One region of the Streptomyces sp. NPDC006365 genome, then DNA from elsewhere that is predicted to be linked to it. Evidence: predicted binding sites of a transcription regulator. Region 1 holds the regulator's gene; the other holds the start of a gene.
The links. Region 1 encodes HspR, which represses chaperone genes until heat shock. Its sites were predicted from a motif close to TTGAGNNNNNNNNNCTCAA; they were not measured.
Positions count from the first base shown of each region.

Region 2: lon (endopeptidase La) is a predicted target of HspR. The motif match lies at 4,089-4,107, and genes of this name have one in related genera.

Region 1 is NZ_JBIAHS010000018.1:62,277-69,677, reverse strand. It holds gene ACFYO0_RS35715 (circularly permuted type 2 ATP-grasp protein) at 1-155, shown strand, start outside; gene ACFYO0_RS35710 (alpha-E domain-containing protein) at 212-1,144, shown strand; gene ACFYO0_RS35705 (transglutaminase domain-containing protein) at 1,152-1,994, shown strand; gene ACFYO0_RS35700 (DUF1876 domain-containing protein) at 2,059-2,334, shown strand; gene ACFYO0_RS35695 (sugar ABC transporter substrate-binding protein) at 2,424-3,539, opposite strand; gene ACFYO0_RS35690 (dihydrofolate reductase family protein) at 3,768-4,343, shown strand; gene ACFYO0_RS35685 (hypothetical protein) at 4,345-4,704, opposite strand; gene ACFYO0_RS35680 (helix-turn-helix domain-containing protein) at 4,745-5,197, opposite strand; gene ACFYO0_RS35675 (hypothetical protein) at 5,553-5,807, shown strand; gene ACFYO0_RS35670 (heat shock protein transcriptional repressor HspR) at 5,918-6,367, opposite strand; gene dnaJ (molecular chaperone DnaJ) at 6,375-7,401, opposite strand, start outside.
Region 2 is NZ_JBIAHS010000011.1:49,477-56,877, forward strand. It holds gene ACFYO0_RS27450 (protein phosphatase 2C domain-containing protein) at 78-863, shown strand; gene ACFYO0_RS27455 (MarR family winged helix-turn-helix transcriptional regulator) at 894-1,430, opposite strand; gene lon (endopeptidase La) at 1,649-4,066, opposite strand; gene ACFYO0_RS27465 (HAD domain-containing protein) at 4,207-4,710, opposite strand; gene ACFYO0_RS27470 (ASCH domain-containing protein) at 4,758-5,213, shown strand; gene ACFYO0_RS27475 (spermidine synthase) at 5,312-6,007, shown strand; gene ACFYO0_RS27480 (response regulator transcription factor) at 6,122-6,859, shown strand; gene ACFYO0_RS27485 (ATP-binding protein) at 6,955-7,401, shown strand, end outside.

The DNA.
Region 1 (7,401 bases):
AGGGCGGCGGCTCCAAGGACACCTGGGTGCTCGCGGAGGGTCCGGCGGGCGGGCGGCTCCCGGAGGAGCCCGGCACCGTACCGGACGTCGCCCCGCGCCAGCTCGGCCCCGACGGGGAACGCCTCGTCCCGCAGGAAGGGGCGCAACAGCAGTGACGACCACGCACCGGACACCCCCGGACGGAGCGAACACTGATCGAGGAGGTACGGCCGTGAACGACGTGATCCTCTCCCGCATCGCCGAAGCGCTGACCTGGACGGGCCGGTACGTCGAGCGGGCGGACGCCACGGGCCGCATCCTCGACGCGTATCTGCACCGGCTGCTGGAGGACCCCTGGAGGGACGAGGACGTGGCCTGCCGCTCGCTGTACGCGATCCTCGGCGTCGACGCGGGCGACACACGCGTGGACATGCAGCAGGTACTGGACCAGCTGGCCTTCGACGCCCGCTCGACCTGCTCCATCGAGGGAGCGCTGGGGGCCGCCCGCCTCAATGCCCGCAGCGCCCGCGAGGCGGTCTCCTCCGAGATGTGGGAGTGCCTCAACTCCACCTGGCACGCCCTCGCCGACCAGCGCATGGCGGCCCGCCGCACCGGCCCGTACGCCTATCTCGAACTCGTACGCCGCCGGGCCGCGCTCTTCTTCGGCCTGGCCGACTCGACGATGAGCCGCGACGACAGCTGGCGCTTCGTGGTCCTCGGCCGGAGTCTGGAGCGGGTGGACATGACCGTACGGCTGCTGTCCGTACGGGTACTGGACGCCCCCCACGCGCCGGACTGGCCGACGCTGCTGAGCGCGAGCGGGGCGGACGAGGCGTACGCCCGCGTGTACGGCGGCTTCGGGGACACGGCCCGCGTGGCCGAATTCCTCATCATGGACCGGGAGTTCCCGCGTTCGGTACTGCACGCGCTGACCACGGCGGAGGAGTGCCTGGCGGCGCTCGGCCGCCCGCGCCAGGATCCGGCACGCCGCCCGATAGGCCGGATGCGCACGCTTCTGGAGTACCAGGACTCAACAGCTCTCGAAGACGTACTCCCGTCCCTGCTCGGGGAGTTGCAGACATCCTGCATGGCCTCCGCCGAGGCGGTCGCGGAGAAGTTCTTCCCGTACCAGGGGCCCGTCGAGTGGGCCCAGGAAGGAGCGTGAGCACGCCATGACGAGACGGCTCCGTATCCGGCACACCACGAAGGTGTCGTACGCCCAGGCCGCGGTCTCCTCCCACAACGAGGTCCGCATGACGCCGCTGACGCTCCCGAGCCAGACCACGCTGGACGCCCGCGTCCTGGTGAACCCCTCCACCCCGACCTGGTCGTACTGGGACTACTGGGGCACCCAGGTCACCGGCTTCGACCTGATGGAACCGCACGCGGACCTGATGATCACGGCGGTGAGCCTGGTCGAGACGGCCCCGCCGGGCGGGCTCCCCTCGGCCCCGACCTGGGCGGAGGTGGCCGAACGGGTCGCGAACTCCCGCCTGTTGGAGTACGCGGCACCGACATCCCGTACGACCATGCCCGACGCACTCGTCGAGCGGGCCCGCACGGCCGCGGCCGGCCTCGACCCGCACGAGACGGCGGTGGCGGTGTCGTCCATGGTCGCCGACCACGTCAGGTACATCCCCGGCTCCACCGGCGTGAACACCGCCGCCGCCGAGGCCTGGGAACAGGGCGCCGGCGTCTGCCAGGACATCGCCCACCTCACGGCGGGCCTGCTGCGTGCCCTCGGCCTGCCCACCCGCTATGTCTCCGGCTACCTCCACCCCGACCGCGACGCGGAGCTCCACCGCCCCGTCGAAGGCCAGAGCCACGCCTGGGTCGAGTACTGGGCGGGCGACTGGACCGGCTACGACCCCACCAACCGCGTCCGCGTCGACGAGTCCCACGTGGTCGTGGGCCGGGGCCGCGACTACGACGACGTCACCCCGCACAAGGGGGTGTACCGGGGGGTGGCCGGAGGGCCTCCCGAGGTGACCGTGGAGTTCACGCGGGTGGCGTAAGTGGGGCAGGCGGGCGGATCCTGTTGGTGGTAGCCATAGCCGGCCGTCTCCGGAGGTGATCGCGATGACCCACTCGGCTGTCGGATGGCACGTGGAGCTGGAATTCGAGGAGGACGACCACCGCACCCGCGCCGCCGCCCTCGTACGACTCCGTGATGGAAGCGAGGTACGAGCCCACGGCTACGCCAAACGCCACCCCACCGACTCCAACCAGCCAAGGGTGGGCGAAGAAGTGGCAGGAGCCAGGGCCCTGAACGAACTGGCCATGAAACTCCTGACCAAGGCCCACGACGAAATAGACGAGGCCTCCGGCCGGACGTCACGTCCACTGAATGCGTGACGTGGGGACGGTTGCGATGCCGTCCCGGTGAGGGCGGGACCATCCGGCTCCCGCCCCTGCCTCCTCCTGCCCGGAAGCCGGACCCCTACCTATTTCTTCAGGCCGAGTTCCTCGCATGCCGTCTCGTACTTGGACGTGCAGATGTCCGAGACCTTGTAGATGCCGTCGTTGATGACCGTGTCCTCGATGTTGTCCTTCGTCAGGGGGGAGACGAGGACGAGGTGGGCCGGGATGTTCTCCTTCGTCGGGCTGTCCACCTTGTCGCGGGTGAGTGCGTCGAACTCGATGCCCCAGCCGCGGGCCACGGCCACGGCCAGCTCGGCGGCGGTCTCGGCCTCTTCGGGGTAGGGCTTGTAGACGCTCATGTACTGCTCGCCGGAGACGATGCGCTGCACCGCCTCGAGTTCCGCGTCCTGGCCGGTGATCGGCGGCAGGTCGGTCACGCCGGCCGCCTTCAGAGCGGAGACGATGCCACCCGCCATGCCGTCGTTGGCGGAGTACACCCCGTCGATGTTCGCGGCGCCGATGGAGGAGATCGCGGCCATCATGTTGGCCCGCGCGTTCGACGGCTTCCAGTCCTTGGTGTCGTACTGCTTGGCGATGGTCACCTTGTCGCTGAGTTCGGCGAGGGCGGACTTCTTGAACTGGGCCGCGTTCGGGTCGGTGACCGCACCGTTCATCATGACGATCTTCTCGGACCTGCCGCCGTCCAGGACCTCGGCCAGCGCACGGCCCTGCACCTCCCCGACCTGCTGGTTGTCGAAGGAGACGTACGCGTCGATGGGGCCCTCGGCCAGCCGGTCGTATGCGATGACGGGGATGTCCGCGTCCTTCGCCTTCTGCACGCCGTCCGCGATGTCCTTGGCGTCCACCGCGTCCAGGAGCACCACGTCGACCTTGTCGTCGACCATCCGCTGGAGCTGGTTCCTCTGCTCGCCGGCGTCCTGGTCGGCGTTGGCGTATACGACCTCGCCCTTGCCGTTGGTCAGCTCGTCGACCTTCTTCTTGATGATGGGGTGGTCGAACTTCTCGTAGCGCTGGTTCGCCTTCTCCGGCAGCAGCAGACCCACCGTGATGTCGTCGCCCCTGGTCGGCTTCGCCGATCCGCCCTCCGTGCTGTCTTCGAGCACACCACATGAGGCGAGCGAGAGAGTCATGGTGGACACGGCCAGGGATATGGCGATACGACGCATACGGCTGTTCACTTCTGGTGCCTTCCGAACGAGAGCGCAGTTTTGCGACCCAGGTGACAAAAAGCCAACGCGGGCGTATCAAATGCGTCAAGGAATTCTGTCTAACGAGATCACAACAGCACTCTGCGTGGTTGTCGTGAAGACACAGAGGTGAAGATCTGGAGGACCGGCGGGCGAGGATGGAGCATACGTGATCGCCTGTCCATCGGCAGTTCACCCACCGCGAGCCCGGGAGCCCCGATGCGCAAGATCACGCTGAGTATGTCCGTGTCCCTCGACGGTTACTTCGCGGGTCCGAACGGCGAACTCGACTGGCATCTGGTCGACGACGAGGTGCACCGCCACTTCAACGAGCGCATCAAGCCGATGGGCGGCTTCCTGCACGGGCGGGTCATGCACGAGCTGATGGTCGGCTACTGGCCGACCGCCGACGAGGACCCCTCGGCCACGGAGCCCGTGCGCGAGTTCGCGGCCATCTATCGGGACATGCCGAAGATCGTGTACTCCCGCACCCTGGAGCCGGGTCCAGCCGACTGGAACACGACCGTCGTACGGGAAGTCGTGCCCGAGGAAGTCAGGGCCCTCAAGGAGCAGCCCGGCGGCGACCTCGGAATCGGCGGTGCGGAACTCGCGGCGGAGTTCCGCCGCCACGACCTGATCGACGAGTACCTGCTCTACGTCGTTCCGGTCATCCTGGGCCGCGGACGTCCCCTCTTCCCGGAATCGGACGCCACCACCCGCCTCCGTCTCGCCGCGACCCACACCTTCGGCAACGGCCTCGTGCTCCTGCGCTACGAGCGAGCCGGCGCGTCCTGAGTCAGTCCCCGTCGTCCGGTGGGTGTTCAGGGAAGCGGAGGAGGCGGGGCGGGGGGAGCGGGAAGTGTTCGCCGTCGGGGTGCCGGCGGCGGACGCCGTCGTCGGTACGCGCGTTGGGGGCGGACTCGGGATGGGTGGCGGTGCGGGCGTCGGAGGACGGCGGTTCGGTCGCTCGGGCGTGCTCGTGCCAGCCGGCGCGGAACCAGTTCAGCTGCTGCCGTTGCAGCTCCTCCTCGGTGAGCACGCGGACGCCCTCCGGTCCGGCCGCCCGGACCTTCTCGCCGAGTCCGATGAGCAGTTCGCCCATCAGCCTGGAGACGCGTTCCGCCTCGTCACCCCGGCCGCCGCCCGGATTCCCCATGTGCCGCACTCCCTCGACTCCCTCGCGCTGCCCCCTCGCGTCAATCGCCCTCAGGCAGGAACTGCCTCGCCACCTTGGCGAACAGCTCCCGCAGTTCGGGCGGGACACCCATCCTGCGAGCCGCCTCCTCGGGACTCAGCGCCGTATGGCCGTCCCCGGCCGCGGGGTACCCGCCGCCCGCGATGACCGGCAGGTCGTCCTCCGTCAGCCGCCCCGACCGGATGAGCATCTCGCGCAGCGGCACGCCCAGTACGGCCGCGATACGCCGCATCGTCTCAAGGTCGGGCATGGACTGACGCTGCAACAGCCGGCTCACGGCGGCCCGATGCACTCCGGCATCGTCGGCGAGCTTCGAACGACCGCCCCCACGCGGGCTGTCGATGTCGTAGCCACGGCCGCGCAGCAGTTCCTCGATCCAGCCGGCGAACTCGTCGAGCCCCTCGGCCCGGTATCTGCGATCTGAATGGGCATCGGCCTGTGAGCTGGAACGCATATGTCCGCTCTCCCCTCGTCGCGCGGACAACGTACCGATCGCCCTCGCGCCAAGGTGTGTGCGCGCTCGCGCGTAACCGTGGAGATTCGGCAACGACCGCCAGATCAGCGGCAGTTGACGTACGGCCTGGAGCGTCACCATCGCGCCCACCTCCACGGAGGGTAGTCACTTGCGTACGCGCTCGCACCATGCAAGTCTATTCGCTCGCTCCCTGTTATCGAACACATGTTCCCACACTCGGGGCGAAGAAGAGCGGGGAAGGCCGAAGAGAGGAGCGCCACGATGACCGATGCCACGCGCAGAACGTTTCGTACGGACCGGCTGCTGCGCGAGGACGCCGGGACGGAGGCCGACCATGACGACGACTGAGGCCGACGAAGTCGCACTGGAGCTGGAACGCCTGCGCCGCTCGGTAGACGTCGGCTTCGCCACCACCCGTGGCGACCTGGCCCTCCTGCTCCAGCGCGCCGACCAGACGGACAAGACCCTCGACGAACACGAAACCCGCCTCGAGTCACTGGAACGCGCCCGATGGCCCCTGCCGTCCCTGGCGGCCCTCACGTCATGCATCGCCCTGGCAGTGACGCTTTGGCAGGCGGCGGGGCGCTGACCGCCGACGTACGCACACATCCCGATCGGCGACTTCGGTGTCGTACGACATGCAGGGGCCCGGAGGATCGACGATCAACCTCCGGGCCCCTGCACGCTGTTGCGCTGTCCCTAGTCCGACTGCTGGCGCTTCGGGCGCCACACCACCAGTGCGCTCGTCTGCTGGACGTCCTGGTACGGGACCAGGTCGCGGCGGTACGAGGCGTGCACCGCGGCCTCGCGTTGCTGCATCGCTGCGGCGGCGCCGTCCAGGGCCGCTTGCAGTTCCGCTACGCGGGACTGGAGGGCGGCGACCTGGTTCTCCAGTTCGATGATGCGTTTGATGCCGGCCAGGTTGATGCCCTCGTCCTGCGACAACTGCTGGACCGTGCGCAGCAGTTCGATGTCGCGGGCCGAGTAGCGCCGGCCCCGTCCGGCTGTGCGGTCGGGGGAGACCAGGCCGAGGCGGTCGTACTGGCGCAGGGTCTGGGGGTGCAGACCGGAGAGCTGGGCCGCCACCGAGATGACGTACACCGGAGTTTCCTCGGTCAGCTCGTACGGATTGCGTCGACGGCCATCCATGGTGTCCTCATGCTCCCTTCGCCGCCTGGAACAGCTCCGCCCGCGGGTCCTCGCCCGCGGTCGCCTCGCGGTACGCCTCGAGCGCGTCACGCGCCTTGCCCGACACATCCTTGGGAACCGCGACCTCGACGGTGACCAGCAGGTCCCCGCGGGTGCCGTCCTTGCGGACCGCGCCCTTGCCCCGGGCGCGCATCGTCCGCCCGTTGGGCGTGCCCGGCGGCAGTTTCAGGGTGACCGGCGGCCCGCCCAGAGTCGGCACCCGGACCTCCCCGCCCAGCGCCGCCTCGGCGAACGTCACCGGCACCGTCACCGTGAGATTGTCGCCCTTGCGGCCGAAGACCGGGTGGGTGCCCACATGCACGATGACGTACAAGTCGCCCGCCGGACCGCCCCGTTCACCCGGCGCGCCCTTGCCGCGCAGCCGGATCCGCTGGCCGTCGCTGACGCCCGCGGGGATCCGGACCTGCATCGTGCGCGACGACTTGGCCCGGCCGCTGCCCTTGCAGATCTCGCAGGGGGTTTCCGCCATCAGACCGCGGCCCTTGCAGTCGGGGCACGGATCGGTGAGCGAGAAACCGCCGCCCGAACCGCGCGCCACCTGCCCCGTGCCGACGCACGTCGGGCACACGCGCGGCGTGCCGTTCGCGTCGCCGGTGCCCGAACAGGCCTTGCAGGGCGACTGCGAGGACATCCGCAGCGGAACCGTCGCGCCGTCCACCGCCTCCGTGAAGCTCAGCGTGACCTCGGACTCGATGTCCTGGCCGCGCCTGGGCTGCGTACGTGTGCCGGTGCCCGCGCCGCCCCGGTTGAACAGGCCCCCGAAGACGTCACCGAGGCCGCCGCCGAATCCGCCGCCGGCACCGCCGCCGGCACCGCCCGCCCCGCCCTGGCCGGGTCCGCCTCCGAAGAGGTCGCCCAGGTCGAAGTTGAACGTGCCGCCGGCGCCCGCGCCGGGGCCCGGCCTGAAGCCGCCGTTGCCGAAGAGGGTGCGCGCCTCGTCGTACTCCTTGCGCTTCTTGGGATCGCCGAGGACG
Region 2 (7,401 bases), on a different contig from region 1:
CCTGCCACTTCTCGCCAATTCGGCGACAATTGCCAGCCTTTGACGAAGCTTGTGAAGAGCTCGTGCAGACTGGCCGAATGCGCACGGAACTGATCTCGGTCCCCGGTGATTCTGCCCGTCCGAACGAGGACTACGCGGCGGCCGGAGTCCCGGCCTCGGGTCAGGGCGGTTCGCTTGTCGTGCTTGACGGAGTCACTCCACCGGCGACGGAAGTGGGCTGTCGGCACTCGGTCCCCTGGTTCACGGCGCGGCTCGGCGGAGCGCTGGGTGAACTGTCCACTTCACGCCGAGATCTGCCCCTCACCGAGGTACTGGGCCAGGCCATCTCACGAACCGCGGAAGCCCATCGGTTCACTTGTGACCTTTCTCACCCACGAACCCCACAGGCAACCGTGGTCCTCGCCCGCTGGTCCGCACACGAGGTCGAGTACCTGGTCCTCTCCGACTCCGCCCTCCTGGCCGAGTCCCCCTCCGGCACGGTCGTCCCCCTCCTCGACGACCGCCTCTCCCGCGTCCCCCGCGCCTCCCTGGCCACACACGCGATCACCGACGCGACGATCCGCAACAAGGAGGGCGGCTTCTTCACAGCCGCCGCGGACCCGTCGGTGGCGGCCCGCGCGGTGACCGGCACGCTCCCGCGCACCGAGGTCCGCACGCTCACCGCCCTGACGGACGGCGCCACGCGGTGGGTGGACAAGTTCCACCAGGGCGACTGGGCGGAACTCGTCACGCTGGTGCGGAAGGAGGGGGCCCAGGCGCTGGTCGAGCGGGTGCGGGCGCTGGAACGGGAGGATGCGGGGCGGGAGTTCCTGGAGCGGAGCAAGAGGCATGATGACGCGACGGTGGTCTACGTGGAGTTGTGACGGCGTCCTCTACGCCCGCACCCCCAGAGCTCAGCCCTCGCTCCGCCGGTTCAACTGATGAAGCAGCCGGGCCAGTTCGGCAACTTCCTTGCGGTCCCAGTTCGCGAGCTGGCGCACGTAGCGCGCCCGCCGCGCATCCCGCACCGTACGGAACCGGGCCCGGCCCTCCTCCGTGAGGTGGACCAGCCAGGCACGCCCGTCGGCGGGATCGGGCTCGCGGGCGATGAGCCCCAGCTCTTCGAGGGCCCTCAGCTGCCGGGACATGGTGGCCTTGCCGACGCCGATGTAGGCGGCGAGCTCGGTGGCACGCTGACCGCCGCGCTCATCCAGGCGTACGAGCAGTCCGTACGCGGCGGACTCCAGATCGGGGTGAACCTCCCGGGCCATCTCCCCGGAGGAGGCCCGCGCACGCCGCAGAAGTACGGTCAACTCCCGCTCCAGGGCGAGGAATTCCTGATCCACACCCTGCCCCGACCGCAACGGCTGTCCCTCACCGTTTCCGCCCTCGCCCACATCGGCCCCTGACTCAGCTTCGCGATCCTGAAAGTTTTGCGGAAGCTTAGTCATTCCCGCAGCTCGGGAGGTATTTCCGGGGAGCAGATCAGGGCGCGGGGAGGCGCAGGCTTTTCAGGGCGCGGGGCTGTGACATTTGCAGCTCCGCCGCGTGGGCGCGAGCAACCACAACGAACCCGCACCCGGCAGCGAACCGTCCCCAGCCCGGTCGGCCGTATGGCGAAGACCCGGGCCCCGCGAGGGGACCGGGTCTTCATTCCCGACGGCGTCCGTCACGCCGCCACCGGAACCTCCGGAGCAGCCCCGTTCGTAGCCGGCGACAACGCCAGCTCAAGCACCTGCCGAACGTCCGTGACGGCGTGAACGTCGAGCTTCGACAGAACCTCGGCGGGCACATCGTCCAAGTCGGCCTCGTTCCGCTTGGGAATGATGACGGTGGTGACACCGGCCCGATGCGCGGCCAGCAGCTTCTGCTTGACGCCACCGATGGGCAACACCCGCCCGGTCAGTGAGACTTCACCGGTCATCGCCACATCCGTACGGACGAGCCGCCCGCTGAGCAACGAAGCGAGAGCCGTCGTCATCGTGACGCCCGCGCTCGGTCCGTCCTTGGGGACCGCGCCCGCCGGGAAGTGGATGTGCACGCCCCGGTCCTTCAAGTCGCCCACGGGCAGCTCGAGTTCGGCGCCGCGAGAGCGGAGGAAGGAGAGCGCGATCTGTGCGGACTCCTTCATCACGTCGCCGAGCTGGCCCGTGAGGGTCAGACCGGAGGCTCCCGTCTCCGGATCGGCCAGCGACGCCTCCACGTAGAGCACGTCGCCGCCCGCGCCGGTGACCGCGAGCCCGGTGGCGACACCGGGGACGGCCGTGCGGCGCTCGGCCGGATCCTGGGCGGACTCGGGCACATGGTGCGGCCGGCCGATCAGCCCGCGCAGATCGCCCTCGCCGACCGTGAACGGCAGCTTCCGCTCGCCGAGTTCGTGCTGTGCGGCGACTTTGCGGAACAGCCGTGCGATGGCCCGCTCCAGGTTCCGTACACCCGCTTCCCGCGTGTACTCACCGGCGAGCTTGCGCAACGCGCTCTCGTCGAGGGTGACTTCGGCCTTCTCAAGACCGGCCCGCTCCAACTGCCGCGGCAGCAGGTGGTCCCGGGCGATGACGACCTTCTCGTCCTCGGTGTAGCCGTCGAGCCGTACGAGCTCCATGCGGTCGAGCAGCGCCTCCGGAATGGCTTCCAGGACGTTGGCCGTGGCCAGGAACACCACGTCGCTCAGGTCGAGTTCGACCTCCAGGTAGTGGTCGCGGAAGGTGTGGTTCTGCGCGGGGTCGAGTACTTCGAGCAGGGCGGCGGCGGGGTCGCCCCGGAAGTCGGAGCCGACCTTGTCGATCTCGTCCAGGAGCACGACCGGGTTCATGGACCCGGCTTCCTTGATGGCGCGGACGATACGACCGGGCAGCGCGCCCACGTACGTACGCCGGTGACCGCGGATCTCGGCCTCGTCGCGTACGCCGCCGAGGGCGACCCGTACGAACTTGCGCCCCATCGCGTGCGCGACGGACTCGCCGAGGCTGGTCTTGCCGACACCGGGAGGCCCGACGAGCGCGAGCACGGCGCCGCCACGGCGCCCGCCGACGACTCCCAGCCCTCGCTCCAGCCGCCGCTTGCGCACGGCCAGGTACTCGGTGATGCGCTCCTTCACGTCTTCCAGCCCGGCGTGCTCGGCGTCGAGGATCGCCTGGGCGCCCTGGATGTCGTACGAGTCCTCCGTGCGCTCGCTCCACGGGAGTTCGAGCACCGTGTCGAGCCAGGTCCGGATCCACGACCCTTCCGGCGACTGGTCGCTCGACCGCTCCAGCTTGTCGACCTCCTTGAGGGCGGCCTCGCGGACCTTCTCGGGAAGGTCGGCGGCCTCGACTCGGGCCCGGTAGTCGTCGGACTCCTCGCCGTCCTGCTCACCGTTCAGCTCGCGCAATTCCTTGCGTACGGCCTCGAGTTGCCGCCGGAGCAGGAACTCGCGCTGCTGCTTGTCGACGCCTTCCTGTACGTCCTTGGCGATGGACTCGGCGACGTCCTGCTCGGCTAGGTGCTCGCGGAGCTGCTCGGTGGCGAGCTTCAGCCGGGCGACGGGGTCGGCGGTCTCGAGCAGCTCGACCTTCTGCGAGGTGGTCAGGAAGGGCGAGTACCCGGAGTTGTCGGCCAGGGCGGAGACATCATCGATCGCCTGCACCCGGTCGACCACCTGCCAGGCACCGCGCTTGCGCAGCCAGCTGGTGGCGAGGGCCTTGTACTCCTTGACGAGGTCGGCGGCCTGACCCGGCAGCGGGTCGGGCACGCTCTCGTCCACCCGGGTCCCCTCGACCCACAGCGCGGCACCGGGCCCGGTGGTCCCGGCCCCGATCTTCACCCGCCCACGCCCGCGGATCAGCGCACCAGGGTCACCGTCGGCCAGCCGGCCTACCTGCTCGACGGTCCCGAGCACACCCGTACTCGCGTACGTCCCGTCGATCCGTGGAACAAGCAGCACCTTCGGCTTGCTGCTCCCACTGGAACGCGCGGCGGCCTGCGCGGCCTCCACCGCGGCTCGTACATCGGCATCGTTCAGGTCCAGGGGCACCACCATCCCGGGCAGCACGACCTCGTCGTCGAGCGGCAGCACGGGCAGGGTGAGCGGTGTGGACGTCGAAGTCATGGTCTCCCCTATGGCAGTCAAGTTGAGTTATGCAGGCTCAATGCACAGGGGCTGCCGAATGTTCCCGTCGCTAAGGACCGTTCGCTGTCAGCGATCGCAGAGCCCTGTTCCCCTTCTTCGTCGAAGGCGGCGAACAAAGATCACGCGTCGCGCAGCCAGTCGTCGAGTACGGCAAAGTCCGTATCAGCGAGGCCGATTGTGGAATCGACACGGTGGAGAAGGGCTTGTCCTGGGTGGTGCGCTGACACCCAGGTGCGATCGAGATCGGTCAGCTCGTCGTCGACCCAGATGAACGGGCGTCCCGCCGCGGCCTCGACGAGGGCTCGGGTCTTCCAGTGCAGCCCTCGCGCCTCGTCTTCCTCCGGCGCGTCCGGCAGGTCCGCCACTGGCAGTTCGGGCAGCCCGAGCAGCGGAGCTATCACTTCGTTGGCATCGTCCATCCAGGCGGTGGCCCACACCAGGGTGCAGGGCAGCGCCGACAAGCGCGGACCGTGCGTAGGGTCGATCTTCGCCAGCTGAGGATTCGACATGTCCTGCCAGCCGTCCCAGTCCTCAAGGGCCGGGGGAAGCCGCGCTCCCCCAAGGGGGAGAAGAGTGCCATCAACGTCCAGGAAGAGCAGCGGGCGCTCGGCATGTCCGGCCATGGCCGAACGCTATCGGCTCGCCCCAAGAGGGCGGCTACCGTGCCCGCATGACGACCGACTCGGCCTCACCCGAAGACCTCGCATCGTTGCCCAAAGCCGAGTTCGCCTTCCCCGGCCCGCTGCGCGACCAGCTTGTCGCGGCGATTCTCGACGGTTCCAAGACGTCCACGACGGAACTTCTCGTCGATTACGCGCACGAGAGTGAGCCACTGCCCGAGGTGGGGAGCCGTTCGGTGGTCGTCGACTCCGAAGACCGGCCGACGGGAGTCATCGAGGTGACCGACGTCCGCGTCGTACCGCTGGCTCGGGTGGATCTCGCCCACGCGGTGGACGAAGGCGAGGGCTACACCAGCGTGGCCGAGTGGCGGGCGGGCCACGAGCGGTTCTGGCACAGCGAGGAGATGCGCGCGGCGCTGGAGGACCCCGGGTTCACTGTGGACGACACGACGCCCACGGTCCTGGAACGCTTCCGCCTCGTCACCGACCTCCGCCCCGCCGACTGACCTGCCGTGCCCGGTCAACGCCGCCCTCGCAAGGCCGAACGCCACGTGGCCCGCCAATTCGGCTGCCCCTCACCGGAGCGACTTGCCAGGATGGCCCCATGACCACCCCGTACGACACCCCTGTAGACCCCGAAACCCCCGTAGTCATAGACCGCCGCAACGGCCCGTACGGCGAAGTCGTACTGCGTCGCCACGGCGGACTGCTGCAGATCATCGCCAACGGGTGCTTCCTGATGGACACATCGGACGGGCGCTCGGAGCGGCTGCTCGTCGACGCCGCTCGTGATGCCCTGGACGGGCGCCGCGAGCCGAGCGTGCTGATCGGCGGGCTCGGCGTCGGGTTCTCGCTGGCTCATGCGGCCGCCGATCCGCGATGGGGGCGTATCGCGGTGGTCGAACGGGAACGGGCGGTCATCGACTGGCATCTGGAGGGGCCGCTGTCGGACATCTCGGCGACGGCGCTCGCGGACCCGCGTACCGAGATTGTCGAAGACGATTTGGTCGCTTACGTCAATGAGACGTCCGACACGTACGACGCACTGTGCCTCGACATCGACAACGGGCCCGGATGGACCGTCACGGACGGCAACGAAAACCTCTATACGACGGCCGGACTCGCCGCGTGCGCAAGGGTGTTGAGGCCAGGTGGGGTGCTTGCCGTGTGGTCGGCTCAGCCCTCGTCTGATTTCGAGGGAAGTTTGGGGAATGCCGGGTTCCGGCAGGTGCGTACCGAAGAGATCCCGGTTGCCCGGGGCGTTCCGGACGTCGTGCATCTCGCTGTCAGGCCTGGATAGCCGAGCGGTGGTAACTGCCCGTACTCTGCTGACCTGATGCAGATCATTCAAGCGTCAAGCGCAGTCATGGAATCACCCCCAACGATTCCGGAAAGCACACCTCAGGGGCGGGCGATGGAGCAGACACACACCTCGCACAACGGCACGGCGGCAACGCCGGGCGCACAGCGCCGGGTGCTGGTGGTCGAGGACGATCCGACGATCGTGGACGCCATCGCCGCCCGGTTGCGGGCCGAGGGATTTCTCGTGCAAACCGCCGGTGACGGCCCGGCCGCCGTCGACACGGCGGAGGCCTGGCAGCCCGATCTGCTGATCCTCGACATCATGCTGCCGGGCTTCGACGGCCTGGAGGTCTGCCGCCGCGTGCAGGCACAGCGCCCGGTCCCGGTGCTGATGCTGACCGCACGGGACGACGAGACGGACATGCTCGTCGGGCTCGGCGTGGGCGCCGACGACTACATGACGAAGCCTTTCTCCATGCGCGAGCTGGCCGCGCGCGTACACGTGCTGCTGCGCCGCGTGGAGCGCGCCGTGGTCGCCGCGTCGACTCCTCGCTCCGGCATCCTGCGCCTGGGCGAGCTGGAGATCGACCACGCCCAGCGACGGGTGCGGGTGCGCAGCGAGGACGTCCATCTGACGCCCACCGAGTTCGATCTGCTGGTCTGCCTGGCCAACACGCCGCGCGCGGTGCTCTCGCGCGAGCAGTTGCTCGCCGAGGTGTGGGACTGGGCGGACGCCTCCGGCACCCGGACCGTGGACAGCCACATCAAGGCGCTGCGCCGGAAGATCGGCGCCGAGCGGATCCGTACGGTGCACGGCGTCGGCTACGCGCTGGAGACCCCCACTCCTTGAGCCTGACCTCCTGAGGGGGCTGATGCCATGAGCGGTGTCATGAGCGGTGTCATGAGCGGTGTCGGCATGAGCAATGCCATGCGCGGTGTCGTGTCATGAGCGAGACCGACGGCACGCGCAAGAGCGCGGGCGGCTGGAGCACGAGCCTCTGGGAGGGCGTACGTCCCTTCTCGATCAAGACGAAGCTCGGCACACTGGTCGTCGTCTCGGTCTTCATCACCACCGTGCTGATGATGATCGCGGTGCGCACGGAGACCGAGCTGCGCTTCATCACCGTCTTCTCGATGATCGCGACGCTGCTGATCACGCAGTTCGTGGCGCACTCGCTGACGGCTCCCCTGGACGAGATGAACACGGTGGCCCGGAACATCTCGCACGGCGACTACACGAGCCGCGTCAAGGGCGCCGACCGCCGCGACGAGCTGGGAGACCTGGCGCAGACGATCAATCGCATGGCCGACGACCTCGAGGCCCAGGACCGCCAGCGCAAGGAGTTGGTCGCGAACGTCTCGCACGAGCTGCGTACGCCGATCGCCGGCCTG